DNA from 4 places in the Azospirillum sp. B2RO_4 genome. Region 4 is predicted to be linked to each of the others. Evidence: predicted binding sites of a transcription regulator. Region 4 holds the regulator's gene; each other region holds the start of a gene.
What was found. The regulator LexA, encoded in region 4, represses DNA repair genes until DNA is damaged. The targets are predictions, from matches to a motif close to ATGTTCTANTTTGGTTC.
Positions count from the first base shown of each region.

Region 1: PWS46_RS01085 (Y-family DNA polymerase) is a predicted target of LexA. The motif match lies at 3,866-3,882, and genes of this name have one in related genera.
Region 2: PWS46_RS11860 (ImuA family protein) is a predicted target of LexA. The motif match lies at 5,780-5,796, and genes of this name have one in related genera.
Region 3: PWS46_RS29365 (putative DNA modification/repair radical SAM protein) is a predicted target of LexA. The motif match lies at 2,673-2,689, and genes of this name have one in related genera.

Region 1 covers NZ_CP118485.1:246,485-254,251, reverse strand. Annotated here, with positions in the region: gene PWS46_RS01095 (class I SAM-dependent methyltransferase) at 123-875, opposite strand; gene PWS46_RS01090 (acetyl-CoA carboxylase carboxyltransferase subunit alpha) at 1,068-2,024, shown strand; gene PWS46_RS01085 (Y-family DNA polymerase) at 2,171-3,616, opposite strand; gene PWS46_RS01080 (hypothetical protein) at 3,965-4,519, shown strand; gene PWS46_RS01075 (HupE/UreJ family protein) at 4,620-5,114, shown strand; gene PWS46_RS01070 (TAXI family TRAP transporter solute-binding subunit) at 5,228-6,490, shown strand; gene PWS46_RS01065 (GNAT family N-acetyltransferase) at 6,611-7,072, shown strand; gene PWS46_RS01060 (glutathione S-transferase family protein) at 7,161-7,767, shown strand, end outside.
Region 2 covers NZ_CP118485.1:2,478,313-2,486,079, forward strand. Annotated here, with positions in the region: gene PWS46_RS11825 (mitochondrial fission ELM1 family protein) at 1-977, shown strand, start outside; gene PWS46_RS11830 (2OG-Fe(II) oxygenase) at 1,136-1,792, shown strand; gene PWS46_RS11835 (2OG-Fe(II) oxygenase) at 1,871-2,506, shown strand; gene PWS46_RS11840 (tyrosine phosphatase family protein) at 2,658-3,239, opposite strand; gene PWS46_RS11845 (hypothetical protein) at 3,345-3,482, opposite strand; gene PWS46_RS11850 (tRNA-uridine aminocarboxypropyltransferase) at 3,533-4,255, opposite strand; gene PWS46_RS11855 (hypothetical protein) at 4,614-4,808, shown strand; gene PWS46_RS11860 (ImuA family protein) at 4,817-5,755, opposite strand; gene PWS46_RS11865 (SH3 domain-containing protein) at 5,881-6,321, opposite strand; gene PWS46_RS11870 (EF-hand domain-containing protein) at 6,595-7,407, shown strand; gene hemN (oxygen-independent coproporphyrinogen III oxidase) at 7,505-7,767, opposite strand, start outside.
Region 3 covers NZ_CP118491.1:231,506-239,272, forward strand. Annotated here, with positions in the region: gene PWS46_RS29360 (UdgX family uracil-DNA binding protein) at 1-1,424, opposite strand, end outside; gene PWS46_RS29365 (putative DNA modification/repair radical SAM protein) at 1,435-2,646, opposite strand; gene PWS46_RS29370 (tetratricopeptide repeat protein) at 2,764-4,746, opposite strand; gene PWS46_RS29375 (DUF2076 domain-containing protein) at 5,148-5,837, shown strand; gene PWS46_RS29380 (nucleotide sugar dehydrogenase) at 6,180-7,553, opposite strand; gene ypfJ (KPN_02809 family neutral zinc metallopeptidase) at 7,695-7,767, opposite strand, start outside.
Region 4 covers NZ_CP118485.1:1,069,923-1,077,689, forward strand. Annotated here, with positions in the region: gene ftrA (transcriptional regulator FtrA) at 1-2, opposite strand, end outside; gene PWS46_RS04990 (rhodanese-like domain-containing protein) at 62-460, shown strand; gene PWS46_RS04995 (hypothetical protein) at 470-643, opposite strand; gene gltA (citrate synthase) at 666-1,979, opposite strand; gene gltX (glutamate--tRNA ligase) at 2,080-3,486, opposite strand; gene PWS46_RS05010 (ComEC/Rec2 family competence protein) at 3,643-5,796, shown strand; gene lexA (transcriptional repressor LexA) at 5,944-6,669, opposite strand; gene PWS46_RS05020 (molybdopterin molybdotransferase MoeA) at 6,869-7,767, opposite strand, start outside.

The sequences.
Region 1 (7,767 bases), 820 kb from region 4:
CGCCCGTTTGCCCCTAACCTCCCCCGCTGGGCAGGGGAGGGCATTACTCTTCCCGCTCAAGCTCTTATCCCCTCCCCCGCCCAGCGGGGGAGGGTTAGGGTGGGGGCATTCGAAGCCGACGCCTACTCCACCCGCCCCAGCCGAACCGTCAGCGGCCAGCGGATCCGCCGTTCCGTCTCCGCGTCGCCCCACAGCGGCGCGATCTCCTCGGCGAAGTCCTCCAGCGGGTTGCGCCCCAGCGCCTTGGTCGCCGCCTTCACCCCCGACCAGGTGTTCATGTAGCCGAGCAGCCGCGGCAGCGTCCAAACCGCCTCCATCGCCAGCGGCGGCACCGGCAGTTCCGGAAACGGGAACTCCATCCCGCGATAGCCCCCGATCACCTTCCAGCGGTCGGCCGGCCAATAGCGTCCCAGCGTGCCGTTGTGGAACCGCTCCACCAACGGATCCAGCATGGGATGGTCGAGCCATTGCCGCCCGTAGCAGACCAGCGCCACCGCCGCCCCCGGCTTCGCCACCCGCCGCACCTCGGCATAAAACCGCCCCAGGTCGAACCAGTGCGCCGCCTGCGCCGCGACGATCAGGTCGCAGCAGCCGTCGGGCAGCCCGCTGTCCTCCGCCGGGGCGACGGCATAGCGCACCCGCGGATGGGCTTCGCCTTGCGCGATCTGCTCCGCGCTGGCGTCGGTGGCGTGGACCGCCGCGAACTGGTCGGCCAGGGAAACGGAGAACTGCCCGTTGCCGCAACCGACGTCCCAGGCGAGATCGCGCGCCGGCGCCGTATCGGCCAGGGCGGCGGCCAGACCGGGCGGATATGTCGGACGAAAGGCGCGGTAATCGCCGGCATGGCCGGAAAAATGGTCCTTGAAAGAGGGCATGCAGCGATCCGCCTTGCACGATCCGGGCAACGATTAGGCTTGGAATTTCCCGGCGGTTAAGGATAAACCCTGTGGGTTCGTCGCGGAACCCTTCCCAGGCTGTCCCGCATCTTTCCGCTGTGGCGCAGGCGCGCCGGGCGTGCTACCAAGCGCGCGCTTTTTTGTGCGCCTCGCCAACCACCCGTGTCCGGCATGCAGACCTTCCTGGAATTCGAAAAGCCGATCGCCGAGCTTGAAGGCAAGATCGAGGAGTTGCGGCACCTGACCAACGCCGGCGACATCAACATCGCCGACGAGGTCGCCAAGCTGCAGGCCAAGGTCGACAAGCTCCTGCGGCAGACCTACGCCAAGCTCACGCCCGCGCAGAAGGTACAGGTGGCCCGCCACCCCAATCGGCCGCACTGCCTGGACTATGTGCATGGCCTGATCGAGGACTTCACGCCGCTGGCCGGCGACCGCCATTTCGCCGAGGACCGCGCGGTCATCGGCGGGCTGGGTCGCTTCCGTGGCCGCTCGGTGGTGGTGATCGGCCAGGAAAAGGGCAACGACACCGAATCGCGCGTCCGCCACAATTTCGGCATGGCGAAGCCCGAGGGCTACCGCAAGGCCCAGCGCCTGATGGATCTGGCCGACCGCTTCAAGCTGCCGGTCGTCTCGCTGGTCGACACCGCCGGCGCCTTCCCCGGCGTCCAGGCGGAGGAGCGCGGCCAGGCCGAGGCCATCGCCAAGAGTATCGAGCGCTGCCTGCGGCTGAACGTGCCGATGGTCGCCTCGGTCATCGGCGAGGGCGGATCGGGCGGCGCCATCGCCATCGCCACCGCCGACCGCGTGCTGATGCTGGAACACGCCATCTATTCGGTGATCTCGCCGGAAGGCTGCGCGTCGATCCTGTGGCGCAGCTCCGACATGGCGGGCGAGGCGGCCATCGCGCTGCGCCTGATCAGCCAGGACCTGAAGGAACTGGGCGTCATCGACCATGTGGTGAGCGAGCCGATCGGCGGCGCCCACCGCGACCCGGCCGAGACGATCAAGAAGCTGGGCGACTGCATCGAGGAGTCGCTGGGCGAACTGGACGGCCTGGATGGCGCCACCCTGCGCGCCAAGCGCCGCGAGAAGTTCCTGGAAATGGGGCAGAAGGGGCTGGGGTAAGTTCCTGGTCCGTGTTGCCCCCACCTAGCCTCCCCCGCTGGGCGGGGGAGGGACTGCCGCTGCTTTCCCGCTTAAGCACTTATCCCCTCCCCCGCCCAGCGGGGGAGGTTAGGGTGGGGGTCTAACTTCTCCATTCCCCACCACCCTCACCCCAAAAACCCGTGCAGGAACCAGCGCGGGTTCTCCCCCGGCCGGTACAGCCCGGCCCTGAACAGCCAGAAGCGGCGGCCGTCGCCATCCTCCACGCGGTAGTAATCGCGCACGGCCAGCCCCAGCGATCCTTCCCCACGCCACCATTCGCATTCGATCCGCTCCGGCCCCTCGGCGCGGCTGACGCGGTGGCGCACGCCGCGCCAGACGAATTGCAGCGGCGGGTCGTCGGGCAGCGGGGCGGTGGCCTCCACCGGTTCGGGCGGGGTCAGCAGGCGCAACGGGCGCGGCTGTCCCGCCGGCCAGGGCTTCGGCGGCGGCAACCTCTCCAATGGCGGATGCGGCGCCACGCAGCGTTCCGGCAGCCAGCTTTCCCGCGGCACCAGCCGCAGCACCGCCCGCTCCCCCAGCCGCAGAGTCAGCCGGTCCACCAGCTCGGCGAGTCCGCCATCCGCCTCCTCCCCATCCATGCCGGTCTGCACGGCCGACAGCGGCCCGGTCTCCGTCGCCGACAGCACCAGCGTTTCCAGGCCCGGCCCCGGCTCGATGCGTTCCAGCAGCGGGGCGAACAGCCGGGCCAACGCCGCCGGGTCGCGGGTCGGGCGGCTGGTGCCGAGCGTCAGGCTCTGCGGCTCGTCGTCCACCCGCTGGTCGGTGCGGTGGGCATCCAGCCGCAACCGGCGCGCGCCCTGTCCCGCCGTCTCCAGCCCCTTGCACAACCGGCCCAGCAGATGACGCAGCGCCCCGGCGATCGACTCGGGCGTGGCGATCGGTTCGGCGAAGGTCAGCCGCTCGCGGTGGTCCGCCACCGGCCGGCGCGGCGAGATCGGCTCGTCCAGCCGGCCGAGGGCCTGATCGTAGCGTTGCAGCAACCCGCCCCCGAACCTTGCCGCCAGCCCCGCCCGCGGCATGGCGTGCAGGTCGCCGATCCGGCGCAGGCCCAGCGCATGCAGCCCCTCCACCATCTCCGCCGGCAGCCGCAGGGCGGCGAGCGGCAGGCCGTCCACCGCCTCCCGCCGCCGCTCCTCCGGACTGCCGAAGCGCACCAGTCCCCAGGCGGCGGCCGGGGTGTCGGCGATGGCGGCGCGGGCGGCGAAGCCGGCGGCGCGCAGCCGGCCGGTCAGGTCGGCGGCCAGCGCTGCCTCGCCGCCAAACAGGTGGGCGCAGCCGGTGATGTCGATCACCACCCCGTCCGGCTCGTCCGCCGCGGTCCAGGGGCTGTAGCGCCGCGCCCAGTCGGCGATGCGGCCGAGCAGGGCCGAATCGGCTTCCGGCGTCGCCTCCGCCACCTCCAGCGCCGGCTCCAGCGCGCGGGCATCGCTGAGGGTCTGGCCGGGAGCGATGCCCAGCACCGCTGCCGCCCGGTTGACCGCGACCACCATCCGCCGCTGGCGCTCCGTCCGCAGCAGGGCAAGGGGACGCGCACGCAACTCCGGCGGCATGAGCCGTTCCCGGGCGTCGGTGGCCAAGCGCAGGAGCCACAAAGCGAGGATGCGGCGCTTTCCCTTCTCTCCCCTGCTGCAAGATCCCCTCTCCCCCCCGGGGAGAGGGTTAGGGTGAGGGGGGTGCGTTTCAGGATTTTCCCGAAGGCCCCGCCGCACATCCCCCTCACCCCGACCCTCTCCCCGGGGGGGAGAGGGAGATACGGGCGGGTGTGAGAAAGGGCGTGTCATACGATGACCAACAATCAAGAACAAACAAAGAACATTCTAGCGCCGGCTTGGCCTTGGCGCGAGTCCCTCCTTTGGGGTCATCTTGCCGAAACGATCGGCAGTGCCGACATTCCATCGATGACCCCACATCTCCCGTTCCCCGCCCGCCGTCTGGCTCCGCTGGCTTTCCTGCTGGCGGCCGGCGCCTGTGCGCAGCCGGACCTGCGCGACGACATGCCCGGCCGCGCCCAGGCCTTTCCGCCGGTCCACGAGCAGACGGTGATCCCCGGCGGCGGGGAGCGGCGGACCTGGAGCCAGATCCAGGCGGAGCAGTCGCGCGCCGGCTCGAAGCCCGCCCTCCAGACCCGGCAGGCCCGGACTTCGCAGGCGGAGGCTCCGCAGGCGCGCCGCGACTCGGAGGACACCGGCCAGCCCCCGCCCAAGCGCCGCCGCGGCAGTTCGTCGCCCCCGCCCGACCCGGCCGTCCTGCCCCAGCCGCCGCGACCGATCCCGGTACCGCCGCCGCCCTCGTCCCAGAGCGCCACCGACGCCTTCAAGCGCGACCTGATCCGGCCGGAGGTCGACCGCATGCGCACCGACGACGCCATGGGACGGCTCGATCCGCTGGGCCAGCGCGAGCTGATGAAGCGCGAGAACGACCTGCGGCAATGGGGCGACCCGCTGGCGCGGTAGCCGTCCGCCCTCCCCGACCGGAAGCCTGACCGCTTGACCCCGCCCCGCCTCAGCCGCCATACCGGCTGCCGGATCGACACGGTATGGGGGATGCGGGCGCATGACGACGCTGACGGGGGCCTTCGGCAGCGGGCTGACCACGCCGGTGTGGGTGCTGCAGCATCTGTTGGGCATCCTCGGCATCGGCATGTGGGCCGGGCAGACCGGCGGCACCGCGGTGTGGCAGGTGCCGGCCGCCGCCGTGACCGCGGCGCTGGCGGCGGGCTTCGCCGCCCAGATGGGGGTGCGGCTGCCCTATGCCGGGCCGGGACTGGCCGCCTCGCTGCTGGTGGTCGGGTCGCTGGTGGCGCTGGGGGTGCGGGCGCCCGCCGTGCTGGCGGTGCTGATCGCCGCGGTCGCTGCGGTGTTCCACGGTCATGCCCACCAGGGACCACCGCTCTATTGGGCCGGATTCGCCGCCGGTCTGATGCTGGTCGCCTGCGGCGGGCTCGGGCTGTCGGTCGCGGTGACGCAGGCCGAGTCGGAGCGCGCGGTGCGGCTGTGTGGCGGTGCGGTAGCAGTCGCCGGCGTTCTTGACCTCGTCGGCGTGATTTGACCGGTTGCGCCTTGAAATGACGGGGTTGCGCGGAAATCTTTGAAGACACGCCCCTCCTTCCCGCCCCGCCCTTCCCGTCCGGGACCGGCGGGCCAGACGAACGGAACGCCCCGGTGCCCCGCGCAGCCGCCAAAGCCTGCCCTACCCCGCCGGGGCTCCCCTCACCGGAGCTTCGGGAGGATCCCGATGCGCCCGCTTCCGACACGTCCAGCCTGACCCGCCGCCATCTGCTGGGCGGCCTGATGGGAGGGGTGGCGCTGGCGCCGCTGCTGGGAGGCATTCTGTCGGGCGGGCCGGCCCTGGCGCAGGACCTGCGTTATTTCCGCATCGGCACCGGCACCACCGCCGGCACCTATTTTCCGATCGGCGGGCTGATCGCCAACGCCATCTCCAACCCGCCGGGCTCCCGCCCCTGCGACAAGGGGGGAAGCTGCGGCATCCCCGGCCTGATCGTGGTGGCGCAGGCCAGCAACGGTTCGGTCGACAATGTCGAGATGCTGCGCGCCGGCACGGTGGAGGCCGGCTTCGCCCAGGCCGACGTCGCCTATTGGGCCTACAGCGGCACCGGCAGCTTCACCGGCAAGCGCCCGTTCGCGGAACTGCGCTCGCTCGGCATGCTCTATGCGGAGGCGATCCAGGTCGTCGTCCGCTCCGACGGCTTCATCGACCGCATGGCCGACCTGAAGGGCCGCAGCATCTCGCTGGGTGAGGAAGGCTCCGGCACGCTGGTGGAGGCGCGGCTGATCCTGGACGCCTACGGCTTGTCGGAAAGCACGATCACGCCGCTCTACCTGAAGCCCGGCACGGCGGCCGACCGGCTGGCGAAGGGCGAGCTGGACGGCTTCTTCATGGTCGGCGGATATCCGGTGGCGGCGGTCAGCGACGTGGCGGCGCGGGTGCCGATCCGGCTGGTGCCGCTGGACGGCGAGCCGGCCGACCGGCTGCTGCGGACCCAGCGCTTCTATATCGAGGACGAAATCCCGGCGAACGCCTATCCCGGCACCGCCCCCACCCCGACGCTGAGCCTGGGGGCGGAGCTGCTGACCCGCGCCGACCGCGATCCCGACCTGATCTATGGCATCGTCCGCGCGCTGTGGCACGAGAACACCCGCCGCGTCCTGGCCGAGGGGCATCCGCAGGGCCGCAACTTCGACCCCGCCCGCGCGGTCGCCAACGTCTCGGTCCCGCTGCATCCGGGGGCGGAGCGCTTTTACCGCGAGGCCGGCCTGCTCGGCAACGCCGCCAACGAATCGGCGGGAGCGCCGGCCGGCACGACCGGCACCGACAGCGCCACCGGCGAGAAGGCAGCGAACGGGAAGATCCCTGCCGAGACGACCCCCACTGGGAAGGCGGCCGGAGACAAGGCGCCGCGCTGAACGCTCCACTCCCCACACAGGACGAAAGGACCGTTCCCGGACGGCCCGCCGGTGGAATAGTCTGACCGGAAATCCGGTTGATCCACATGATCGGACGCAACGGGCAGAAGGAGAGGGGGCATGCCGGCCGGGGAAGGGGTGCGCATCGCGATCCGTTCCGCCCGCAGCGCCGACTCCGAACGCTGTGCCGAGATCTTCCTGCACGGCCGCCGCCAGGCCTTCTCCTGGCAGCCCGCCGACCGATTCGGGCTCGACGATTACTACGACTGCGTACGCGAGGATGCGGTGCTGGTCGCCGAATCGGACGGAATGGTGGTCGGCTTCGTCTCGCTCGATCCCAGGGCCGGCGTCATCCACAACCTGTTCATCGACCCCGGATGGCACAAGCGCGGCATCGGATCCGCCCTGCTGCGCGAGGCGCTGGCCCTGCTGCGCGGCGGCCCCCACCCGGTCGAGCTGGCCTGCGCCGCCCGCAACGCCGCCGCCCGCGCCTTCTACGAACGCAATGGCTGGACGCCGGTGAGCACCCCCTCCGACCAGCCGGACGCGCTGGTGCTCTACCGTCTGTCGCGGGCGGGGTGAAGTGCCGCAAAACCTCCCCGAACGAGACCTTCGGGCGCATATGCGCAGGCTGTTTTCCTTTGCGGCGTTGCGGTAAAGTCCCGCCGCCATGCGAACCCTGTACCACCACCCGATCCACGCCCTGTCGCGCACCGCGCGCGTGATGCTCGCCGAGAAGGCCCTGCCTTTCGAACCCGTGGTCGAACGGCCATGGGAGCGACGCACCGATTTCCTGAAGCTGAACCCGGCCGCCGAGGTTCCGGTTCTTGTGGAGGAGGACGGGACGGTGGTCGCCGGCGGCCTCGCCGTGATCGAATATCTGGAGGAGGCCTATCCCGACACCCCCCTGCTGCCGCGCGAGGTCGCGGCGCGGGCGGAGGTGCGGCGGGTCGCCGACTGGTTCCTGAACAAGTTCGACCGCGAGGTGACCGAGAATCTGGTGGGCGAGAAGCTGATCAAGCGGCTGTCCGGCCAGGGCCATCCCTTCGCCCCGGCGATTCGCGCCGGGCTGGCCAACGTCACCTATCACCTCGACTACATCGCCTTCCTGTCGGAACGGCGGCCCTGGCTGGCCGGGTCGGTCTTCACCCTGGCCGACATCGCCGCCGCGGCGCAGCTGTCCTGCCTGGACTATATCGACAACGTGCCGTGGGACCGCAGTCCGGAGGCCAAGGACTGGTACGCCCGCATCAAGTCGCGCCCCAGCTTCCGCGCCC
Region 2 (7,767 bases), 1.4 Mb from region 4:
GCTGGCCCCTTACCTGCTGGGTCGTGTCGGACGGCAAGGCCGGCATGGAAAACCAGTGCATCGGTCTGGCGGAGTCGCTTGGCCTGACGCCGGTCGTCAAGCGCGTCCACCTGCGCACGCCCTGGCGCCAGCTGACCCCCTACTGGCGCATCGGCAACCGCTTCGCCGCCGGTCCGAAGGGCGATCCGGTGGAGCCGCCCTGGCCCGACCTGCTGATCGGCACCGGGCGGCAGTCCATCGCCGTCTCGCTGGCGGTGCGCCGCCAGTCGGGCGGCCGCACCTTCACCGTCCAGATCCAGGATCCGGTGATGAACCCGCGGCATTTCGATCTGGTCGTCGTGCCGCGCCACGACAAGCTGCGCGGCGACAATGTGCTGGTGACCCGCGGTGCCCTGCACCGGGTGACTCCCGCCATCCTGGCCGACGCGGCACAGCGATTCGCACCGAAGCTGGCCCATCTGCCGCACCCGCGCATCGCCGTGCTGATCGGCGGCGACAACGGCGTCTACCGCCTGACGCCCACCATCATGGGCGACGTGGCCGAACGGCTGGCCAACCTGACGCGCAGCCACGGCGCCGGGCTGATGGTCACCCCGTCGCGCCGCACCGGCGCCGACAACGAGGCGATCCTGCGCGCCCGCCTGTCCGGCCTGCCGGCGGAGGTGTGGGACGGCACCGGCGAGAATCCTTACTTCGCCTATCTCGGTTTGGCGGATGCGGTGGTGGTGACCTGCGACAGCGTGTCGATGACGTCGGAGGCCTGCTCCACCGGCAAGCCTGTCTATGTGATCGAGCTGGAGGGCGGGTCGCCCAAGTTCCGCGCCTTCCATGACGGGCTGTACCAGGACGGCATCACGCGGCCCTTCGACGGCTCGCTGGACCAGTGGAGCTATCCGCCGCTGAACGAGACGGAGGTGGTGGCCGACGAGGTGCGGCGCCGCCTGCCCCTGCACCGAAAGCGCTTCGGCCTGTCCTGACGACGCCGGCGGGGTGCGGCGCGACCAATGCGCGCACCCCGCTGGTAAGACCGGTTTGGGTGCGGAGTTCCGCCGTGGGCCATGCCATAAGCGCTGGCGAACCGGCCGTCTCCAAAAGCGCGGTCCGGGGCCGTCCTTCCATCCGGAACCTCGCCGCCATGACCACCCCCGACGCCGTTTCCGCCTCCTTCCTGCGTTGCCTGGAAAACAGCCGGCTGTTCGACCGGCCGTACAATCACTGGCTGCTGACCGAGGCTCTGCCGGCCGAGTCCGCCGACGCCATCGCCGACCTGCCCTGGGGGCCGCCCCCGGTGTCCGATACCTACGGCAAGCGCGAGACCAACAATGCGTCGCGCACCTATTTCGGCGAGGAGAACCGCGCGAAGTACGCGGTGTGCGAAACGGTGGCCCAGGCCTTCCAGAGCCGCCCGGTGGTGGACGCCATTCAGAAGACCTGCAACGTCGACCTGACCGGCACCAGCCTGCGCATCGAATATTGCCAGGACACCGACGGCTTCTGGCTGGAGCCGCACACCGACATCGGCGTCAAGAAATACACGATGCTGATCTATCTCTCGAAGGGGCCGAACTGCTCGCACTGGGGCACCGACGTGCTGGACGAGAGCCGGACGGTCGTCGCCCGCGCGCCCTACGCCTTCAACGAGGGGCTGATCTTCATCCCCGGAAGCAATACTTGGCATGGCTTCGAGAAACGTTCGATCGACGGCGTGCGCAAATCGATCATCGTCAACTATGTCGGCCCCGAATGGCGGGCGCGGCAAGAATTGTGCTTCCCCGACAAACCTGTTGCATAAAACTTCCGTCGTGATTAAGTGACGCCGGTTTTGGGGGGCAAAGCCATCGTCGGCATGCTCTTTGGGAGTTCCGTAGCCATGTCCATGCTTGATCTGGACAAATTCCGCGCCACCCCCCTGCAGCACGACCCGTATGATTTCCTGTGCGTTCCGGGTTTCGTGAAGCGGGAGTTTCTTGAAGAGCTGCACCGCGACTATCCCAAGGTCGACAAGCCAGGTTCGATCCCGCTGGGCGTCTTCCCGCAGGGGCCGAGCTTCGACCGGATGATCGCCGAGTTGAAGGGGCCGGAGGTCTGCAAGGCCTTTTCCGACAAGTTCGATCTGGATCTGTCGAAATACCCGACCATGTTCACGGCACGCGGCATGTGCCGGGCGACCGACGGCAAGATCCATCCGGATTCGGCCAGCAAGGTCATCACCGTGCTGATCTACATGAACCCGCCCTGGGAGGCGACCGGCGGCCGCCTGCGCATCCTGCGCTCCCAGAACCTGGAGGATTACGCCGCCGAGGTCCCGCCGGAGGAAGGCACCCTGATGTGCTTCCGCCGCAGCGACACCTCCTGGCACGGGCATTACCCCTTCGAAGGCCAGCGCCGCGCCATCCAGATGAACTGGGTCAAGGGCAGCGTCTATATCTGGCACGAACAGTGGCGCCACCGCATCGGCGCCTGGGCGAAGGGCGTCTTCGGCGGCCAGCAGTCGGCAGGCTATTGAGGACGGTGGGTTTTTAGGGCCGATTATTAGCCGTCATCCCCGCGAAGGCGGGGATCCAGGAAACTCCGCATTCAAGCGGCTGAAGCGACTGGATTCCCGCCTTCGCGGGAATGACGGCCGAAAGACGTGAAACTCAGAAGGACCGCGCCCCTCAGTCGATCAGATCCTCGACCTCGCGGATGCGGCCATTGTCGATCATGAACTGGACCAGTTCCGGGCGCTGCTTACCCAGCTTGCGGTGACGCTGGCGGACGGCGGCGATCAGATCGCCGTTGCGGCCGAGGATGTCGTCGGCGAACTCGATCATGCGCAGGTTGGGCCAGGTCTGGGCGCGGATGGCGACCACCGTCCCCACCGCGTCGGCCGCCGGAAGGTCGGGGCGCGCCTGGGCCAGGATCATGGTCAGCGCTGCGGTGGAGCGCGACACGCCGGCATGGCAGTGGACCAGCAGATGGCGGCAATCCACCGGCTCGGCCAGCAGGTCGCGGCCGAAGGCCAGGATGCGCTCCACATCGGACCGTTCCGGCGCGATCTGGCCGCGGGTCGGTTCGATGATGTCGTGGAAGCGCAGTTCCAGCCGCTCATGCTCGCCGTAATCGCCGAACTCGCTCGGCTCCGTCATCTCGGGATCGAGGATGGACAGGACATGGCTGACCTTGCCGCCGCCGAAATTGCAAAGCTCGCTGAGACCGCAGACGGTCAGGCCGAAAGGCACGAAATCGCTGGCCATCATTCTCTCGTTCGATTGCGGAGGAAAGGAAACGAAGCGCTGGGGAGCCGTATTTGGCACCCGGCGCCGTAGCGCCGTCAACCCGGCAGCCCTGTCAAAGAATTCAGGTCAAAGAATGTTGAACAGGTAGAGCAGGAGGATGACGGGGATCGGAATGCCGACCAGCCACAGCAGAATACCGCGCACGAAGCCTCTCCTTCCGTCGTTGCAACGGGCGATCCGGCCGGCCGGCGCCGGCCCTCTCACCCGTTACAACGGCTCAGGCCGCCGGTTGGTTGCAGCCCAGCGAACGGCGCTCAGGCCCCGTCACCCCCCTCGCCGTCGGCAACCGCCGGGGCGGCATCCTCGCCGGCCGGCGGCGTCGGCTGCATGGGCGTCGGGCGCGGACGGCGGGTGCGCAGTTTCTTCAGCAGCAGCGAGAAGGGCTTCAGCGCGGTGTCCATGATGGTCTGGTCACCCTCCAGCCGCGACAGCAGGAAGGCGCCGGCTTCCAGGGTGGAGACGCTGTCGCGCCGCGGCTCCTTGCGCGCCTGCCCATAAAGCGAGCGGAACTGCGGGTTCAGCACGATGCGGCGGCATTTCAGCAGCCACGCATTGCGCCACCACAGGGTCTTGGCCTGGCTCCAGGTGCCGTCCAGGACGATGACGCCCTCCAGATCGTCCAGGATGTCGGCGCTGCCGCGGAGCGGCTGGCCGTCCTTGTCGACCACCGCCACCTCCGGCCGGGGAGCGCCGCCATCCTTCACCGGGCCGAGATACAGCACGCCCCAGCGCTTGGGATCGACCTCCCGCCCCAGGATGCGCTTCAGACCCGGCCAGCTCAGCCCGACCTTCACCATCGAATTGGCGAACTGCAGATGGGCGATCTGGGCGGTGCCCAGATTTTCCCGCTTCTCCTGCGGGTGCTGCAGAATCAGCAGGAACACGCCGTTGTCGATTGGCTGCACTGCCTCGCAAATGCACAGGTGATTAGGTTTTAGGCAGGTCGGGCAGGAATCGGGGGCGGGGGCGCTGTGCATGGGAGGTACGCATTCCTTGAAGGGGATTGGCCCCGAATATGGGTTGGAACGGCACGGAAGGGAACACATCTCACACGGGACGGCGGCGATGCCCGATCGAAGGGCGAAGACCGCCACGGCGTGTACGACAGATCCCCCGAAAGTCCCTCGTGTCATACCGGTTCATGTGGGTTCAAGTGGCTTCGTATAAACCGTTTGTAGAGACTTCGTCGTGTGTCATGGAACTCGTGTGACGCGCTTAACAGCTGGCCTGGAACTTGCGTAGTTATTATCCAGGCAAACAGGACGACGGGTGGGCCAGGACCGGCCTTGTCAGGCTGATCCGCGGTGCCATCCGGCGCTCAGAAGGAGACCTGCCATGCTGCCCGCCCACCTTGCCGACCGCCTGCTGAAGCAGCGCCGCGATGCCGACAGCGCGGAATTCGCCCGTCAGCTGCCGCTTTACGCCCCGCTGGATGCACCATTGGACGCGGATGACCCGCGCTGGATGACCGAGCCGGACGGGTCGGAGCAGCCCGCCCGCCGCGAACCGGATTGGGCCACCAACTACTGATCCGACGCTCAGCGCGCGATAGCCGGTTTGCGGTGATCCGACAAACGACCCTGTCGGTTGTCGGACATCGAGTCCAGGGCCATCGAGTCCAGGGCCATCGAATGCCGGGCCGGCCATAGCCCCGAGTCGCGTCGCGCGGCCTGCCCAAGGCCGCTTCCATCCTCTTTCCCCACGTCGCGCCAGCTCTCTCCGTCCCAGGCGAGGGTCCAGTGGCCTGGGCGACCGCCACGGCAACGCTCCAGCGCGACGGACCAGCGCGGCTCTCCCAGCCCCGGCGGGCCTCCGGCCGGGCGCGGGGCCGCATCCTCTTCACCATCCAGGCTGGGTGCCGCAGTCAGGCGCCAGCGGGTCACCGCGGCGCTGAGCCCTTCCGTCCGCCGGCCCTCCGCCAGCCGGCCGCGTCCACTCGATGCGCCAGCGCTCACATCCAGCAGGAAGCCGGTCACCCCCGACGACTCGGCGGCGAGTTGCAGCCGCCGGCTGGCGGTGAGGTCCAGCCCCTCCAACTCGCCCAGCACCGCCGACAGGGCGGAGCAGCGCAGCGCCTCCTCCATCGCCCACAGCGCATCGACCGGCCGTACCGCCCGCACCGCCACCAGCCGGTCCGGCGTCAGCCCAAAGGCCGCCAGCCCCGGGGCATACAGGTCGCGCCCGCGCAGGATCCACAGCGCCGGCGTCCTCGGCGTCGCCAGCCGGGCCAGCAGCGCCGCGGCGAAACCGGTGCCCGCCCCCGGATCCTGCGCCGCCACCGCATGCAGGCAGCCCAGCGGCAGCCCGCCGTCCGGCAGATGGCCGTCAACCGCGTCGATGCCGAACGGCAGGATCCTTCCCCCCTCCCCGCCCGCCCCCTCGATCCGCCGGATACGCGCGCGCAGGTCGGCCAGCACGCCGGCACGATCGCGCGGCGCAGCCTCCGCGGATGGGGAAGGGGACGGCAGGACAGGCATGACTCGGCTCCGCTCGACAGGTATATGTTCCTGATATGTTCTATCATGAAGCCATGTCGAGAGGGAGTCTGCGACTCCTGTCTTGTTCTGTGACCGATTGCCCGAGGGCTCGCCGACCCCTCAGGTCAGTTGGCGATGGGGGTGACGCCAATCTTGCTGCGCGGGGCGGCCTTGATGGTCGGGCCGGCATTGTCGGTCGGCTTCGCCAGGGTGGTGGAGGTGCCGCGGGTGCCACGCGGCGTGTTGCCCTTCAGGCTGAGCAGATGCAGCCGGACATAGGCGGTGGACCCGCCGGCCTTCACCGCCACCCAATCGCTGTTGCGCACCCGGCCCAGCGTGGTCACCGCCTGCCCGGCCCCCAGCGTGGCGACGACGCCCGCACCGGCGGACGGCTGGGCGCGCAGCGGCGTCGGCCTGTCCACCTGCCATTCCCCATAGATCGGTTCCAGCCCGGTCCCGGTATCCGGCGCGGTGCGCACGGTCGGCGGATTCGGAATCCGCTGGTACGGCATGCAGCCGGGAACCATCAGCGTGGCCAGGGCCACCATCAGCGGAAGGGAACGCACACGCCGGATCATCGCTCACCTTGAGTATGGATCGGTGCTTCGCGGGGAGGCTATGGGAAAGGCCGCGGACCTTCGGCGCGACCATACAGGAGGTGCCCCCCTCTTCGCCACCGCAGCACGCCCAACTTCGTTATGCGCTTTTTGGGGCACGTTGCCCGCCCCCCGAAAAGATTAGCGCAAATCCAATCTTTTCCGCACCGCTTCAGCGCAGGAGTCCCGCCGCACGCCGCGTATCTTGACCATCACGACGGCACCTTGCGAGGGCATCCGGCCATGATCTCTTCCCTCGGCAGTTCCAGCAGCGCGGCGACGCTCCAGAAATTCTTCTCCAAGGCGGATGCCAACAGCGATTCGTCGCTGTCCAAGGACGAGCTTCTCGGTGCGCTCGGCGGCACCTCGGCCGCGTCCGACAGCGACACGCTGTCCTCGGCGGTCGACGGCCTGATCGGCAGCCTGGACAGCGACAAGAACGGCTCGCTCAGCGCGACGGAGTTCAGCTCCTTCTCCAGCCAGTTCGACTATGGCAGCGGCAGCACCCTGCTGGCGGCTCAGGAACAGGCGAGCGCGATGCAGCAGCAGTTCGCGCAGAACCTCTATTCCAGCCTGGACAGCGACAGCAGCGGCGGCATCAGCGCCGACGAACTGACCTCCGCCCTCACCTCAGCCGGCCAGTCGTCGACCGACGCCTCGTCGCTGTTCAGCAGCCTCGACAGCGACGAGGACGGATCGATTTCCCAGGACGAGCTGAGCAGCGCGCTGAAGGAGGCCGACGCCAACCGCCCGCCGCCGCCTCCCCCGCCGCCCGCCAACGACAGCGGCACGGCCGGCGCTTCGGAGAACACGTCCGACAGCAGCACCGCGTCGGCAACGTCCTCCGCCTCGTCTTCGGGAAGCACCGCGTCGGCGGGCGGCACGACCAGCTACGATCCGCTGGACACCAACAAGGACGGCTATGTGTCGGAACAGGAACGGATGGCCGCCTATGGCGGCGGCACGCAGCAGCAGGCGGGCGGCGTGACGTCCAACCGCCTCAGCGGCGACATGCTGCGGACATTGATGCAGGGCATCAACGAGGTTGCCGCGTAGCCTTGTGGGTTCGGATGCGCGGCACGGGAAAAGGCGGTCGGCGGGTGGCGCCGGCCGCCTTTTCTTTTTGAAGAACGGCCCTCAAACAGCGCGGTCCTCAGACCGCCCGGCTGTGCCGCCCGGCGCCCTTGGACAGGTGGGTGTCGAAACGGGCGGCGACGATGCGCATCAGGGGGCGGGCGCTCTCCGGCACATGGACGCGCCGGCCCTCCACCACCGCGACGCCGTCGGCGACCAGATCGGCCATGCCCTCCAATTCCGCGTCGAAGGCCGACTCTGCCAGCCCGTGAGCCTGGGCGATGGCGGCGGTGTCGACCGACAGGTCGCACATCAGCCGCATGATCAGGTCGCGCCGCACCT
Region 3 (7,767 bases), on a different replicon from region 4:
AGGCCGTCAACCCGTCTCCCCACCATCCCCCGCGCCCGCCGCAGGTCGGCGACGAAGTCGCGATAAGCCTGCTCCGCCGCCTCCCCGGCCGGCAGGCGCAGCAGGTAGGACGGGTGGACGGTGACGAAGCCTTCCCAGTCGCCGAACCCCATCGGCCCGCGTTCCCGCAGGACCGACACGCTGCGCCCGGTCAGCGCCAGGGCCGCGGTGGCGCCCAGCGTCACCACCAGGCGCGGGCGGACGAAGTCCAGCTCCTTCATCAGCCACCAGCGGTAATGCTTCACCTCGCCGGCGGTCGGCGACTGGTGCAGGCGGCGCTTGCCGCGGGCGACGAACTTGAAATGCTTCACCGCGTTGGTCAGGTAGGCGGCGTTGCGCTCGATCCCGGCCTCCTCCAGCGCACGGGTCAGCAGTTGGCCGGCCGGGCCGACGAAGGGGCGGCCTTCCACATCCTCCTGGTCGCCGGGCTGTTCGCCGACGATGGCGATGGCGGCCCCCACCGGTCCCTCGCCCGGCACGGCCTGCGTCGCCCCCGGCACCAGGGGATCGGCCGCCCGGATGATGCGGTTCAGCTCGGCCAGCGTCGCCGGCTCCTGCCGGGCCATGGCGGCGACGGCCTTGGCGGGGTTGCGGCGGCGGGGGGCGGCGGCCTCTGCCTCGATCATCGCCTGCACGCGGGCGGGCGCGGAGCGGATCATGCCGGGAATCGCCGCCGTTTCCGGCAGGTTGGCCCAGTATTTCCGCGGCATCTCCGCCCGCATGGCCGTCGGGTTCATCCGCGCCGGGTTGAAGGTGCTCTCGTAATAGCGCTGCCAGCCCTCGGCGAAGCGGTCGTCGCGATCAAGCCCCTCCGGCCTCAAAGCCGCCGGCCCGATGGTCAGCGAGCGCCGGTCCCAGTGCAGCGAGCCCACCGGCGTCAGGATTGTCCAGATCAGACTCTCGAAGCGCTCGACGAAGAAGGGGGCGGTGGCCTCGACGATGAAATGGTCCGGCTCGAACCACGCGACATAGCGTTCCGTTCCGTCGGGGTCGCGCACCTCATGGAAGCGCAGGAAGGCGTGCATCTTGTGCAGGTCGCGCCGCACCGCCTTGTCGAGCAGCGCCAGCCGGTGGACCAGCGGATCGGCATGGTGGTCGAGCATGTCGCGCTCCCCCCGCAGCACCCGCCAGACCAGCCGGTGCAGCAGGGCGTAGCGTTCCGGATCGCGGTGGCAGACCACGTTTTCGATCAGCGCCCCCACCGGCCGCGGCAGCGACACCGGCGGCGCCTCCGCCGGCAAGGGCGCGTCATCCCCGAACAGCGACGGCGCCGCCCCGACGCTCCACACCACCTCCCCCGGATCGACGCCAAGTGCCACTAGCCCGCGCAGCGCGCGGCGGAAGCCGTCGAGGTCGGCGCCGTCCTTCAGGTCCACACGATGCATGACCAAGCCCCTAGAACAGGCTGAGCTGCTTGGGCGGCGCCACCAGCCGCTGCCGCAGGTCGGCGCGGTCGGTCAGCCCGCCCGGATGGTGGTCGGCGGCGATCAGGAAGGCGCGCGCCCGCTTCAGCCCCGACGACAGCCGCGCCACGTCCTCCAGCCGCAGGGTGGTGTGGCGCCGCGCCTCGACGATCTTGTCGACCGCCCGTGCCCCCAGCCCCGGCACGCGCAGCAGCATCTCGCGGTCGGCGCTGTTGACGTCGACCGGGAAGCGCTCGCGGTTCTTCAGGGCCCAGGCCAGCTTGGGGTCGATGCCGAGGTCCAGCATCCCGCCCTCGCCCCCGGCGGCGATCTCCTCCACCGTGAAGCCGTAATAGCGCAGCAGCCAGTCGGCCTGGTACAGCCGGTTCTCGCGCTGGAGCGGCGGCGGCTTGGCCGGCAGGGCGGAACTCGCCTCCGGGATCGGGCTGAAGGCCGAATAATAAACCCGCCGCAGCCCATAGCGGCGATAGAGCGTGTCGCTGGTCTCCAGCACCGACAGGTCGGTGGAGGCGTCGGCGCCGACGATCATCTGGGTGCTCTGCCCGGCGGGGGAGAAGCGGCGCTTTTCCTCCTTGGCCTCCAGAATGCGTTCGCCGACCTGCCCCATCACCGCCTTGATCGCGCCGCCGTCCTTCTCCGGCGCGAACTCCTTCAGGCTGTGGTCGGACGCCAGTTCCAGATTGATCGACAGCCGGTCGGCCCACAGCCCGGCCTGCTCGATCAGCCAGGGGCTGGCCTCCGGGATCGTCTTCAGGTGGATATAGCCGGCGAAGCCATGGTCGCGCCGCAGCGTGCGCGCCACCAGCATCAGCTGCTCCATCGTGTAATCGGGCGAGCGGATGATGCCGGAGGACAGGAACAGCCCCTCGATGCAGTTGCGCTTGTAGAAGCCCAGCGTCAGCCGCACCACCTCGTCCACGCTGAACCGCGCGCGGCGCACGTTGGAGGAGCGGCGGTTGATGCAGTAGGCGCAGTCGAACAGGCAGTGGTTGGTCAGCAGGATCTTGAGCAGCGAGACGCAGCGCCCGTCCGGCGTATAGGCGTGGCAGATGCCGGCCCCGGTGGTCGAGCCGATGCCGTCCGGCCCGCCCGTCCGCCGCTTCGCCCCCGACGACGCGCAGGAGGCGTCGTACTTCGCCGCGTCGGCGAGAATTTCGAGCTTGTCGAGCAGCGCGTCATCCACCGTGGAGGCTTCCCTCTCCCTTGAAGATGTTCGCAATATGTTCTTTTGAAAGCAAAAGGCAAGCCGAATGGCGGGGGCAAAATTGCGCCTCCGCCCCGCCCCTTCAGCCCGCTTTTCTTAGACTGCCGCGAGCGCTTCGCCCACCTCCCGCAGCACGCCGTCCCAGTCGCCCGGCGCCCTCTGCCGGAACAGCCGGACCGACGGATACCAGACCGTGTCGCTGCGCCCCTGCATCCAGCGCCATTCGGCGGCATGGGGAAGCAGCGCCCAGGCCGGGCGCCCCAGCCCGCCGGCCAGATGGACGGTCGAGTTGTCGACCGACACCACCAGATCCATGGCGGCGATCAGCGCCGCCAGCCCGTCGATGTCGCCCCAGGCATCCAGCCCCGGATCGGTGACGCCGGCAGCGGCGGCCTCCGCGGCGACGTCGCCATATTGCAGGCTGACCAGCGTCACGCCGGGCCGCTCCAGCGCTTTCGCCAGCCGGGCGAGCGGGATGGAGCGCAGATGCCCGACGGCGGCGTTCCTGCTGCTCCAGGACACCCCGATCAGGCGCCGCCCATCTCCAAGACGTTGCCGCAGTTCCGCCACCCGGCCGGGATCGGCCTTCAGGAAGGCGGGCTGGCGGCCGGCGAAGTCCTCGATCCGGCGGCGCATCAGGCGCGGCAGGCTGCCGGCCGGGATCTGCGCGACCACGTCCGGCGCGGTCAGCCGTTCGTCCGGCGGTTCGCGGCGGGCCACCACGGTGACACCTGGCGAATGCGGGGGCAGGCCACGGGACAGCAGCGGGGCCAGCCGCGCGTCGCAGTCCAGCACCACCCGCACCCCCTCCGCGGCCAGCTGCGGGATCAGGCTGGCGAACATCACCTCGTCGCCCAGCCCCTGCTCGCCCCACACCAGCAGGCCGCCGTCGCCCAGCGGCCTGCCGTCCCAGAGCGGCTGGGGGAACTCCGCCCGCGGGAAGCGGCCCGACGGTACGGCCCAGCCCAGCTCATAGCCGTCCCACCCCTCCGCCAGCCGGCCGAGCGTCAGCAGGGCCACGGAGCGGTTGAAGCGCGCCTGGGGGGCATCTCCACCGGCGTCGATCGCCTGTTCGAAGGCGTCCAGCGCCTCCCCGGCCTTTCCCCGCGCCATCAGGACGGAGCCCAGCGTGTTCCAGCCTGCCGCAAAGCCGGAATTTGCAGTCGTGGCGGCCCGTGCGTCCGTTTCCGCCGGCTCCAGACGGCCCAGCTTCAGCCAGCCGTCGGCGCGGTTGTTCAGCAGCACCGGGTTCCCCGGCAGCAGGTCCAGCCCGCGGCCATGGCCGGCCACCGACTCCGAAAGCCGCCCCAGGCCCTTCAGCCGGTTGGCAAGCTCGTTCCACAAGGCCGGATCGCCGGGGGTGAGCGCCACGGCGATGCGCGCGGCCTGCGCGGCCCGTTCGGGCAGCCCCTCTCCCGCCAGCAGGCCTGCGAGGGTCGCGAACAGCCCGGCGTCCGCCGGATCATCCGAGACGGTCATCGCCCGGCGCTGGGCGGCCAGGGCGGCATCGTTCCGCCCCAGCTCCCGCTCGGTGGCGGCGAGCCGCAGCAGCGCCTTGGCATGCGCCGGCTCCAGCACCAGCGCCGCGCGGAAGCCGTCGCGCGCCCCGGCGAAGCGCCCCTGCGCCTCGCGCAGCAGCGCCCGGTTCAGGTGGATGCTGGCGTGGAGCGGCGCCACCCTCAGCAGGGCGCCATACTGCTCCTCCGCCTCGTCCGGCCGCCCCAGGTCCTGCAGCAGCCCGGCCAGCTGGAAGCGCGTCTCCACCGCCTCCGGCTGCAGGGCGACGGCGTTGGCATAGAGGCGTGCGGCGCGGTCCGGCCGGTTCAGCGCGGCCTCGACCCGCGCCAGATTGACGTGGAAATCGGCGATGTCGGGTGCGGCGGCGATGGCGCGGCGGATGCGGTCGATCGCCTCCTCCGGCCGTCCGGTCAGCGCCGCCAGGATGCCCCACAGGTGAAGCGCATGGGGATGGCCGGGGGATGCCGCGAGGATGCGGCGATACAGAAGGTCGGCCTTGGCGAAGCGCCCGGCCTCCTGATGATCCAGCGCCGCGACCAGGGCTTCCTGCACTGTTGCCATCGCCCTTTATAGGGTGGGGGGAATTGCCGGGACAAGTCCCGCTCCGGTCCCGGTCCTCATCGCGTCGCAAATTGTTCGGGGGCCGTCTTGACAGGAAAGCGGGACGGGGCCACGTGCTCATCACCTGGATCCGGGCCCCTCTGGCGACTTAGACGTGGTCGCGATGTCGGATCTCTTCACCTGCTTTTGCGCCGACGGGCGTGACCGCACTTGGAGGGACCGATGTCCTTTTCCCCGACCCCTTCGCCGGAAAGCCGGCCCCCGATCCCGGCCCTTCCCGCTTCCGACACCTGCCCGACGCGCGCCGCCCCTCCGGCGCGCGGCCGCAGCCCTGCGGCCCTTTGGAGCGGCGTCGGCGGCCGGGCCTTTCCCGCAACCTCCTCATGAGAACGAGCATCGCCATGGACCAGACCGAACGCCAGATCATCGACGACCTGTTCGCCAAGCTGCATCAGGCCGAGGCGCAATCCGGCCCGCGCGATCCCGAGGCCGAGGCGCTGATCCGCGAGCGCATCGCCCGCCAGCCGGCCGCCCCCTATCTGATGGCCCAGGCCATCGTGATGATGGAGCAGGCGCTCGCCGCCTCGCAGGGCCGCAACGAGGAGCTGGAGCGCCAGCTTCGCGAGCGCCCCGCCGCTCCGGCCCAGTCCGGTGGCGGCGGCCTGTTCGGCAGCCTGTTCGGCGGCGGCAGCCGGCCCGCTCCCCAGCCTCAACCCCAGCCCCAGCCCCAGTATCAGCATCCCGCCGCCGCCCAGGCGGCCATGCCGCCGGGTTCGCCCTGGGGCCGTCCGGCCGCCGCTCCTGGTGCCGCTCCCTATGGCGACCCGCGCGTCGCCGGCTATGCCCAGCAGCCGCGGGCCGGCGGCGGCTTCATGGCCGGCGCCATGCAGACGGCGGCCGGCGTGGCCGGCGGCATGCTGATCGGCAGCGCGCTCTCCAGCATGTTCTCCGGCGGCGAAGCCGTGGCCGCCGAGGCCGCCGGTGCGGCCACCGACGCGGCGACCGCCGCCACCGACCACGCGGAACAGGCGGTCGAGGACAGCGGCTGGGGCGATTTCGGCGGCGATTTCGGCGGCGACGACGAGATCTGACCCTTGCTTCTTGATCGGTGGCGTTGAACTTAACGCCACCGGTCGGGCATTGATTCCTATAAAATGGCGCCGGACTCACTGTCGCGGAGCCGCCGCCATGCCGTTCCCTGTCCACGCTCTTTCCGGATCCCTCTCTCGCCCTGGAGAGAGGGGGAACTGGCCGATGGAACAACAACGCCCGGTGTGTTTCACACCGTTCCATCAACCGCTGGCCCGGCGGATGGAACAACACCGCGTGGCGTGTTTCACGCTGTTCCATCCGCTGGCATCAGGCCAGACGTTGGAACAGCAGCGCCCAACCTGTTCCACGCTGTTCCATCTGCCGGCCGCCCAGCCCCGTCGTCAGGCTTTCACGATGCGGTCGGCGAAGCCCTCGATGCCCTCGACGGCGCGCATGGCGTTGCGGGTGTCGACCACCAGCGGGCAATGGGCGGCGAGGCTGTGATAGTCGATGCCGTCATGGTCGGTGACGATCACCGCCGCGTCGAAGCCGGCCAGCCGCTCCGCCGTCCACTCGACGGAGCGGCGGCCGGCAAGCGCCGCATGCTCGCGGGTGACCGGCAGCACGGGAATGAAGGGGTCGTGGTACTCGACCGCCGCCCCGCGCTCCAGCAGCATCTCCATCAGCCGCAGCCCCGGCGATTCCCGGCTGTCGTCGACGTTCTTCTTGTAGGCCATGCCGACCAGCAGGATGCGCGCCCGGCTCAGCCCGATGCCGGCGCGGCGGTCGAGCGCCAGGGCAAGGCGGTCGACCACATGGCGCGGCATCATCGTGTTGACCTCTCCCGCCAGCTCGATGAAGCGGGTGGAGATCTGGTACTCGCGCGCCTTCCAGGTCAGATAGAAGGGGTCGATTGGGATGCAGTGGCCGCCCAGCCCGGGACCGGGATAGAAGGGCATGAAGCCGAAGGGCTTGGTCTTCGCCGCCTCGATCACCTCCCAGATGTCGATGCCCATCGGCTCGAAGACGATCTTCAGCTCGTTCACCAGGGCGATGTTGACGGAGCGGAAGATGTTCTCGGTCAGCTTGGTCGCCTCCGCCGCCCGCGTGCCGGACACCGGCACCACCTGCGGCACCACCTGCTCGTAGAGCGCCACCGCCAGCCGCCGCGCGCCCTCGTCGTCGCCGCCCACCACCTTGGGGATGGTGCTGGTGGTGAAGCTGATGTTGCCGGGGTCCTCGCGCTCGGGCGAATAGGCCAGGAAGAAGTCGCGCCCGCTGACCAGGCCGGTCTCCTCCAGGATCGGCCGCATCACCTCGTCGGTGGTGCCGGGCCAGGTGGTCGATTCCAGCACCACCAGCTGGCCCGGCCGCAGCCGGTCGCGGATCAGCCGGGTGGAGGCCTCGACGAAGCTCAGATCCGGCTCGCGCTGCGGCGACAGCGGGGTGGGCACGCAGACGATCACGGCGTCGCAGGCGGCGAATTCGCCGGCGTCGGTCGTCGCCCGGAAGCGCCCGGTCGCCACTGCCTCGGCGACGCGCCCGTCGGCGATCTGCCGGATGTAGGAGCGCCCGCTATTCAGCGCCGCCGCCTTGGCCGGGTCGATGTCGAATCCGGTGACCGCGAAGCCGGCCCCGGTCAGCGCCAGGGCCAGCGGCAGCCCGACATAGCCGAGCCCGACCACCGCCACCCGCGCGCTGCGGCCACGATAGGCGCTTTCCAGAGACCGGATGTCGGGCACCCGGATATCGGACGAGGTGTCCGCTGTGCTCATCATGCTGTTCCGTATCGACACTTCGAAGGGCTGGGCAACCTGCCAGCCATCGCCGAATGTGTGACTGTCGGCACGGCTTTGCGCAACCCCCCGTTCCGCATGCGTGCCGGGAGCCGGTTCCGGCCGATCCGTCGGCGCCTGCTACAGCCGGTCCGTTCCAAAGGTGTCGCAGGCTTCCAGCCGGCCGCTTTCCAGGCCGGTGCGGAACCAGCGG
Region 4 (7,767 bases):
ACTTTCCAGCGGCAGTCGCGATTGGAATGATGTGGTCATCACTTCCAGCAACGAGGACCCCATGCCCAATCTCGTTACCGAAATTGCTCCTGCGCCGTCGGAAATCGCGGCAGATCATTTTGCCAAACGGCTATCGCTGGAGACGGACTGCTGGGACGTTCACGAGACACTGAAATCGGGAACCCCGGAATTCATCCTGCTCGACGTGCGTGGACCGGCAGCATTCGCGCGTGGGCACGTACCGGGAGCCTTGAACCTGCCGCATGGCAAGATCACCGGGCGGCGGATGGCGGATTGGCCGGACGGCACACTGTTCGTGGTCTATTGCGCCGGACCCCACTGCAATGGGGCGGACCGCGCCGCCTTGAAACTGGCGAGGATAGGGCGGCCGGTCAAGCTGATGATCGGCGGCGTTACGGGGTGGATCGACGAGGGCTTCGCACTGGTGTGCGATAACTGAGGCATCGCCTCAGATGAAGACGATCCCGGCGATCAGCGCCAGGATCAGCAGATAGACGATCAGCCGGCGGACGCGCCAGCCAAATGGCGCCCGGTTGTCGTTGGCCGGCGGGCGCAGACGCACCCGCCGGGCCGGAACGATGTACGCAGTCGGGTCCTGGGCGGCTCCATTGGAGCCGCCCATTCCGATATGGGCTGTGGGCCGGTTAGCCACGCTCGGCCAGCGGCACGAACGGCCGCTTGGTGTCGCCGGTGTAGAGCTGACGCGGACGGCCGATCTTCTGCACCGGGTCCTCGATCATCTCCTTCCACTGGCTGATCCAGCCAACGGTGCGGGCCAGCGCGAACAGCACGGTGAACATGCTGGTCGGGAAGCCCATCGCCTTCAGGATGATGCCCGAGTAGAAGTCGACGTTCGGATAGAGCTTCTTCTCGATGAAGTACTCGTCCGACAGGGCGATCTTCTCCAGTTCCATCGCGATGTCCAGCAGCGGCTCGTCCTTGATGCCGAGCTCGCCGAGGACTTCGTGGCAGGTCTGGCGCATGACCTGGGCGCGCGGGTCGTAGTTCTTGTAGACCCGGTGACCGAAGCCCATCAGGCGGAAGTTGTCGTTCTTGTCCTTGGCGCGGCGGACGAACTCGGGGATGCGATCCACCGAGCCGATCTCTTCCAGCATCTTCAGCACGGCTTCGTTCGCACCGCCATGGGCCGGACCCCACAGCGAGGCGATGCCGGCGGCGATGCAGGCGAACGGGTTGGCGCCCGACGAGCCGGCCAGACGGACGGTCGAGGTCGAGGCGTTCTGCTCGTGATCGGCATGCAGGATGAAGATCTTGTCCATCGCCTTGGACAGGATCGGGTTGACCTTGAACGGCTCGCAGGGCGTGCCGAAGGTCATGTAGAGGAAGTTTTCCGCATACGACAGGTCGTTGCGCGGATACATGAAGGGCTGGCCGGTCGAATACTTGTAGGCCATGGCCGCAATCGTCGGCATCTTGGCGATCAGGCGGTGAGCGGCGATCTTGCGCGCCTGCGGATCGTTGATGTCCAGCGAGTCGTGGTAGAAGGCCGACAGGGCGCCGACGACACCGCACATGATCGCCATCGGGTGGGCGTCACGGCGGAAGCCGCTGTAGAACTTGGTCAGCTGCTCGTGCACCATCGAGTGGCGGCGCAGGATGTTCTCGAACTCCGTGCGCTCGGCCGCCGTCGGCAGATGGTTGTTGAGCAGGAGGAAGCAGACTTCCGGGAAGGTCGAATGCTCGGCCAGCTCATCGATGGCGTAGCCGCGGTGCAGCAGCACACCCTCGTCGCCGTCGATGTAGGTGATGCCCGACTCGCAGCTGCCCGTGGAGGTGAAGCCTGGATCGTAGGTGAAATAGCCGGTCGCGGCGTAGAGCTTGCGGATGTCGATCACGCTCGGCCCGACGCTGCCGTGCATGATCGGCATCGTGACCTGCTTGCCCGTCTTATTGTCGATGAGGGTTACGGTGTCCTTGCCGTCCTCAGTCTGGGTCATCTCGGCACGTCCTTATCGTTGAGGGTCGGGCTTGGCGCCCTTTTTTCGTCGGCGCAGCATAGTTCCAAGGCTGCCCGATGGCAACGCACGGAAGTGACCATTATGCTGCACCCGCTGCATCGCGGATGCGAGAAAGCGTCGCTTCGCGGCCCAGCAGTTCGGCCACTTCGAATATCGGCGGCGACACCGTCGAGCCGGTCAGCGCGGCGCGCAACGGCTGCGCCACCTTGCCCAGCTTCTCGCCCCGCGCCTCGGCGAAGGCGCGGACCTGCGATTCCAGCGCGGCAGCGGTGAAGTCCGGCTCTTCGGCGAAGGCTGCCGCCAGTTCTTTCAACAGATTGCGGCCCTTCTCGTCCAGCAGGGCGGTTGCTTTTTCGTCATAGCTGAGCGGTTGCGGCGCGACATAGAAGCGCGCGCTCTGCGCCAGATCGACCACGGTGCGGGCGCGCTGCTTCAGGCCGTTCATTGCCCGCGTCAGAAGGTCGCGTTCGGCGTCGCTCAGGCTGCGCCCGAGTTCCGCCTCCAGGCGCGGGGCGATCAGGCTGACCAGCCGGTCGTCGTCGGCAAGCCGCATGTAATGTGCATTCAGATTCTCGAGCTTGGCGAAGTCGAAGCGCGACGGCGAGCGGCCGATGTTCTCCAGGTTGAACCACTCGATGGCCTGTTCGGTCGAGATGATCTCGTCGTCGCCGTGCGACCAGCCGAGCCGCAGCAGATAGTTGCGAACCGCCTCCGGCAGATAGCCCATGTCGCGATAGGCGTCGACGCCCAGCGCCCCGTGCCGCTTGGACAGCTTGGCGCCGTCGGGGCCGTGGATCAGCGGGATATGGCCGAAGCGCGGCAGCTCCCAGCCCATGGCGTTGAAGATCTGGATCTGGCGGAAGGTGTTGGTCAGATGGTCGTCCCCACGGATCACATGAGTGACGTTCATGTCGTGGTCGTCCACCACCACCGCCAGCAGATAGGTCGGCGTGCCGTCGGCGCGCAGCAGGATCAGGTCGTCAAGCTGGGCGTTCTGCACCGTCACCTCGCCCTGGACGAGGTCGTTCAGGACGGTCTGGCCCTCCTGCGGCGCCTTCAGCCGGATCACCGGCGCCACACCCGGAGGGGCATCGGACTCGGGACGGTCGCGCCAGCGGCCGTCATAGCGCATCGGTTGCCCGGCGGCCTTCTGGGCCGCGCGCATCTCCTCCAACTCCGCAGGGCTGCAATAGCAGCGATAGGCCTTGCCGGCGGCCAGCATCTGGTGCGCCACCTCGGCATGACGGTCCTTGCGTTCGAACTGGCTGACTGCATCGCCGTCCCAGTCCAGACCCAGCCACTGCAGCCCGTCCAGGATGGCGTCGACCGCCGCCTGGGTCGAGCGTTGCCGGTCGGTGTCTTCGATCCGCAGCAGGAACTTGCCGCCGGTGTTGCGGGCGTACAGCCAGTTGAACAGGGCGGTGCGGCCACCGCCGATGTGCAGAAAGCCGGTCGGCGACGGAGCGAAGCGGGTGACGACGGTCATCGGTCTCTCAATTTCCGGTTCGGCGCTGGTATGATGCGCCGGTGGTTCGACACCGTGGTTTAACACAGCCACCCGGCTTGGAGGCAATGCGATGCGTGCATGGACGGTCGTTGAAGGGCCCGCAGGCGGCATCGCTGCGCCGGGAGCCCATTGTCGGTGACGACCGCCGGCTGGCCGGAGGAAGAGGCGGACGACCCACCGGCACTCGGCGGACGGTGGCGGCGCCTGTTGGCGCGCGTGTGGGAGCGACTCGCCGCATGGGCCGGGTCGGAGGGGGAGCGTTGGGTTCTGTGGCTGCCCGTCGCCTTCGGGGCAGGGGTATCGCTGTATTTCGGGTTGCGGCAGGAGCCTGTCTGGTGGGGCGGGCTTGCGGCGGTCGGCGCGGCGACGGTGCTGCTGCTGGCGGTGCGGCGCTGGTTCGCATTGGCCGGAGTGGCGATGGCTCTGCTGATGGTGGCGGCCGGATTTCTGGTGGCGCAGGCGCATACGATCCGCATGGCGGCGCCGGTCCTGACCCGAAGCATAGCCGGCGCCACCGTCATCGGCCGGGTGATGGCGGTTGAGCGGCGGCCGGGGGCGGTGCGGATCACATTGCGCGAGGCGACGGTCAGCAGGCTGGCACCGGAGCGGACACCGGCCGCGCTGAGAATCCGCCTGTCCGACCGCAATCCCGCGCCCGCTCCGGGATCGGTGGTTCGTCTGCGGGCGACGCTGCTGCCGCCGCAAGCTCCGGCCGAACCCGGCGCCTTCGACTTCCAGCGGCGGGCCTGGTTCATGGGGCTGGGCGGGACCGGATTCGCCACGGGGGCGGTGGAGCAGGTGGAGGCGCCGCCGGTCACGGGATGGAGCACGGTGTCCATCGCCTTCGAGCGGGCGCGGGGAGCCATCGCCGAGCGGGTTGCGGCGGCGATCGGCGACCCGGTGGAGGCGAGCGTCACCACCGCGCTGCTGAACGGGGAGGAGTTCGGCATTCCCGAGGCGACGCTGGACGACTTCCGCAACAGCGGGCTGGCGCATCTGCTGTCGATCTCCGGACTGCATGTCGGCATCGCGGCGGGCATCCTGTTCTATGTGGTGCGGGCGCTGCTGGCGGCGGTGCCCTATATCGCGCTGCGGTGGCCGATCAAGAAGATCGCGGCGCTGTTCGGCATTCTGTCGGCGCTTGCCTACACCCTGCTGGTCGGGGCGCCGCTGCCGACGGTGCGGTCGGTGCTGATGACCGGGATGGTGATGGGAGCGATCATGCTGGACCGCCATCCGCTGAGCATGCGGCTGGTCGCCTTCGCCGGGCTGGTCACCATCGCCATGGACCCGGAGGGAATGCTGGGGCCGAGCTTCCAGATGTCGTTCGCGGCGGTGGTGGCGCTGATCGCGGCGTTCGAGCGCGGCAGCGTCAGGCTGGCGGAATGGCGGCGCGACGCGGGATGGTTTGGGCGCGGGGTGTTCTATGTCGGCGGGATCCTGCTGACCAGCGTGGTGGCGACGCTGGCGACCTTACCCTTCTCGCTCTTCCACTTTCAGCAGATCGCTTTTTATGGAGTGCTGTCGAATCTGATCGCGATTCCGATCACCTCCTTCTGGGTCATGCCGTGGAGCCTGATCGCCTACGCGCTGCTGCCGTTCGGGCTGGAGGCACCGGCGCTGATCGCCATGAATTGGGGCGACCGCGCGGTGATCTGGACCGCGGAGTTCTTCGGCCGGCTGCCTTGGGCATCGCTGACGGTGCCGGCGATGCCGATGGAGGGATTCGCGGCGCTGGTGGCGGGCGGGCTCTGGCTGAGCATTTGGACGCAGCGTTGGCGGTGGCTGGGAATGCTGCCGATCCTGGCGGGGTTGATCTCGCCGATGCTGGTGGAGCGGCCCGACGTGCTGGTGTCCGGGGATGGCGCCGTCGCGGCGGTGAGGCTGCCGGATGGGCGGCTCAGTGCCTCGGTGAAGAGTGGCGGACGGGTGACCGGAACCTGGCGGGAGCGGGATGGGGAGCGGACGGCGGCGGACCCCTGGCCGGCGGCTGGGGGATGGAGCGAGGGAGAGCGGTCGCTCAGTTGCGATGCACTGGGGTGTTTGTACCAAGTGCGGGGGAGGACAGTGGCCCTGCCGCGGCTGCCGGACGCGCTGGACGAGGACTGCGGAGCGGTGGATGCGGTGGTGACGGCGGCGGTGGCGCGGGGGTGCTGGGCCGGATTGGTGGTCGACCGCTGGGCGTTGCGGCATGAAGGGGCGCATACGCTGACGGTGACGGCCGGGGGTGTCCGGGTGGAGACGGTGCGGGGGCTTAGGGGCGATCGGCCCTGGACAGGGGGGAGGTGAGAGATGCTGTTGCCCCCTCCCTATCCCTCCCCCGCACTCGGCCGGCCAAAGGCCGGTCCGATCGCGGGAGAGGGAACTCCGCTGCTCTGCCGCTCACTCCCTCTCCCACCGAAGGTGGGGGAGGGTTGGGGAGGGGTCAACAAGGACTCAGTACTTGCGGACGAGTCCGACCAGCTTGCCCTGCACGCGGACGCGGTCGGCGCCGAAGATGCGGGTTTCGTAGGCGGCGTTGGCGGGTTCCAGAGCCACCGTGTTGCCCTTGCGGCGCAGGCGCTTCAGCGTCACCTCGCCCTCATCGACCAGGGCGACGACGATGGTGCCGTTCTCCGCCGCGTCGCAGCGCTGGATGATGATGGTGTCGTGGTCGAGAATGCCGGCCTCGATCATCGAGTCGCCGGAAACCTCCAGCGCGTAATGGTCGCCGGCGGTCAGCATCGAGGCGGGGATGTCGACGAAGGCGCTGTTGTCGCGCAGGGCCTCGATCGGCGTGCCGGCGGCGATGCGGCCGTAGAGCGGAAGCTGAACGGTCTCGTTGGCGGCGGCGGGCGTCGCGGCGGAAGGCGTGGTGTCGCGGCCGGCGAAGGCGAAATCGCCCTTGATGACGTTCGGCTGGAACTTCGGCTTGGGCGCTGCGGTGCGGCCGCGGGCGGCGTCAAGGCCCTCGGGCAGGCGGAGAACCTCCAGCGCACGGGCGCGGTGCGGCAGGCGGCGGATGAAGCCGCGTTCCTCAAGTCCGGTGATGAGGCGATGGATGCCCGACTTGGACTTCAGCCCCAGGGCGTCCTTCATCTCGTCGAACGACGGCGAGACACCGCCCTGGCCGAGCCGTTCGTGGATGAACAGCAGCAATTCGTGCTGCTTGCGCGTGAGCATTGATGCCTCCCGGCCGTCGCCAGACTGAAGATGGAACAAAAACCAAACGTTGCCTCCATGTTCTAGTTTGGTTCCTGCCGCGCGTCAAGCCCTCCGTCGGCTTCTTTTAGAACTTGAATGGAACATTTGGAACAGCATGGAACAGTTTTCGGGGTGCTGTTCAACTGTTCAATCCGCCTTCGGGGCCCTGTCGCCAAGTCTAGATGCTGAGCGCTCCATCGGTCAAAGAAAGCACGGTCACCATGGCGCCGGCCGGTTCCGGATCGGCGTTGGGCGGGCGGGGGATCAGGCAGTCGGCCTGGGCGTAGAGCGTGGTGATGGCGCTGTCCTGCCGGGCGAAGGGCGTGACGGTCAGAACGCCGTCGGGGCCGGCCGCGAGCGTGGCGCGCAGATATTCCTCGCGCCGGTCGTTGGCCTTCAGTGCTGTGGTCAGGCGGGCGCGCAGCGGCGGACGGTCGTCCTCGGGCGGCAGGCCCTGCAGCAGGCGCAGGATCGGGCGCAGGAACAGGACGCCGGTGACGCCGGTGGACACCGGATTGCCGGGCAGGCCCAGCAGCGGCACCGATCCGGCCCGGCCGAACATCAGCGCCTTGCCCGGCCGCATCGCCACGGTCTGCACCTCAAGCGCCACGCCGCGTTCGGCCAGCACGTCGCGCACGAAATCGTAGTCGCCATGGGCGGCACCGCCGGTGGTGACCAGCAGGTCGCAGCCGGCGGCGCCTTTCGCCAGGGCCGCCACACTCTCCGGTGTATCTTTCGCAACGCCGAGATTGTGGGCGAGACCGCCCTGGGCGGTCACCAGGGCGCAGAGGCCGAGGGCGTTGGTGCTGACGATCTGGCTCGGCCCCAGCGGGTCGCCGGGCAGAGCGATCTCGTCGCCGGTGGCGAGGATGGCGATCCGCGGACGGCGATGGACCGAGAGCCAGGGCACATTGCCGCCGGCGGCCAACGCGATGTCGCGCGCGGTCAGGCGCCGGCCCTTCGGCAGAAGCTCCTGCCCCAACGTGAAGTCGAAGCCGGCCTGCCGGACGAAGCGGCCGGCGAAAACGGCGCGGCCGACTTGGACGGTGTCGTCGTCGGCGCTGCAATCCTCCTGCA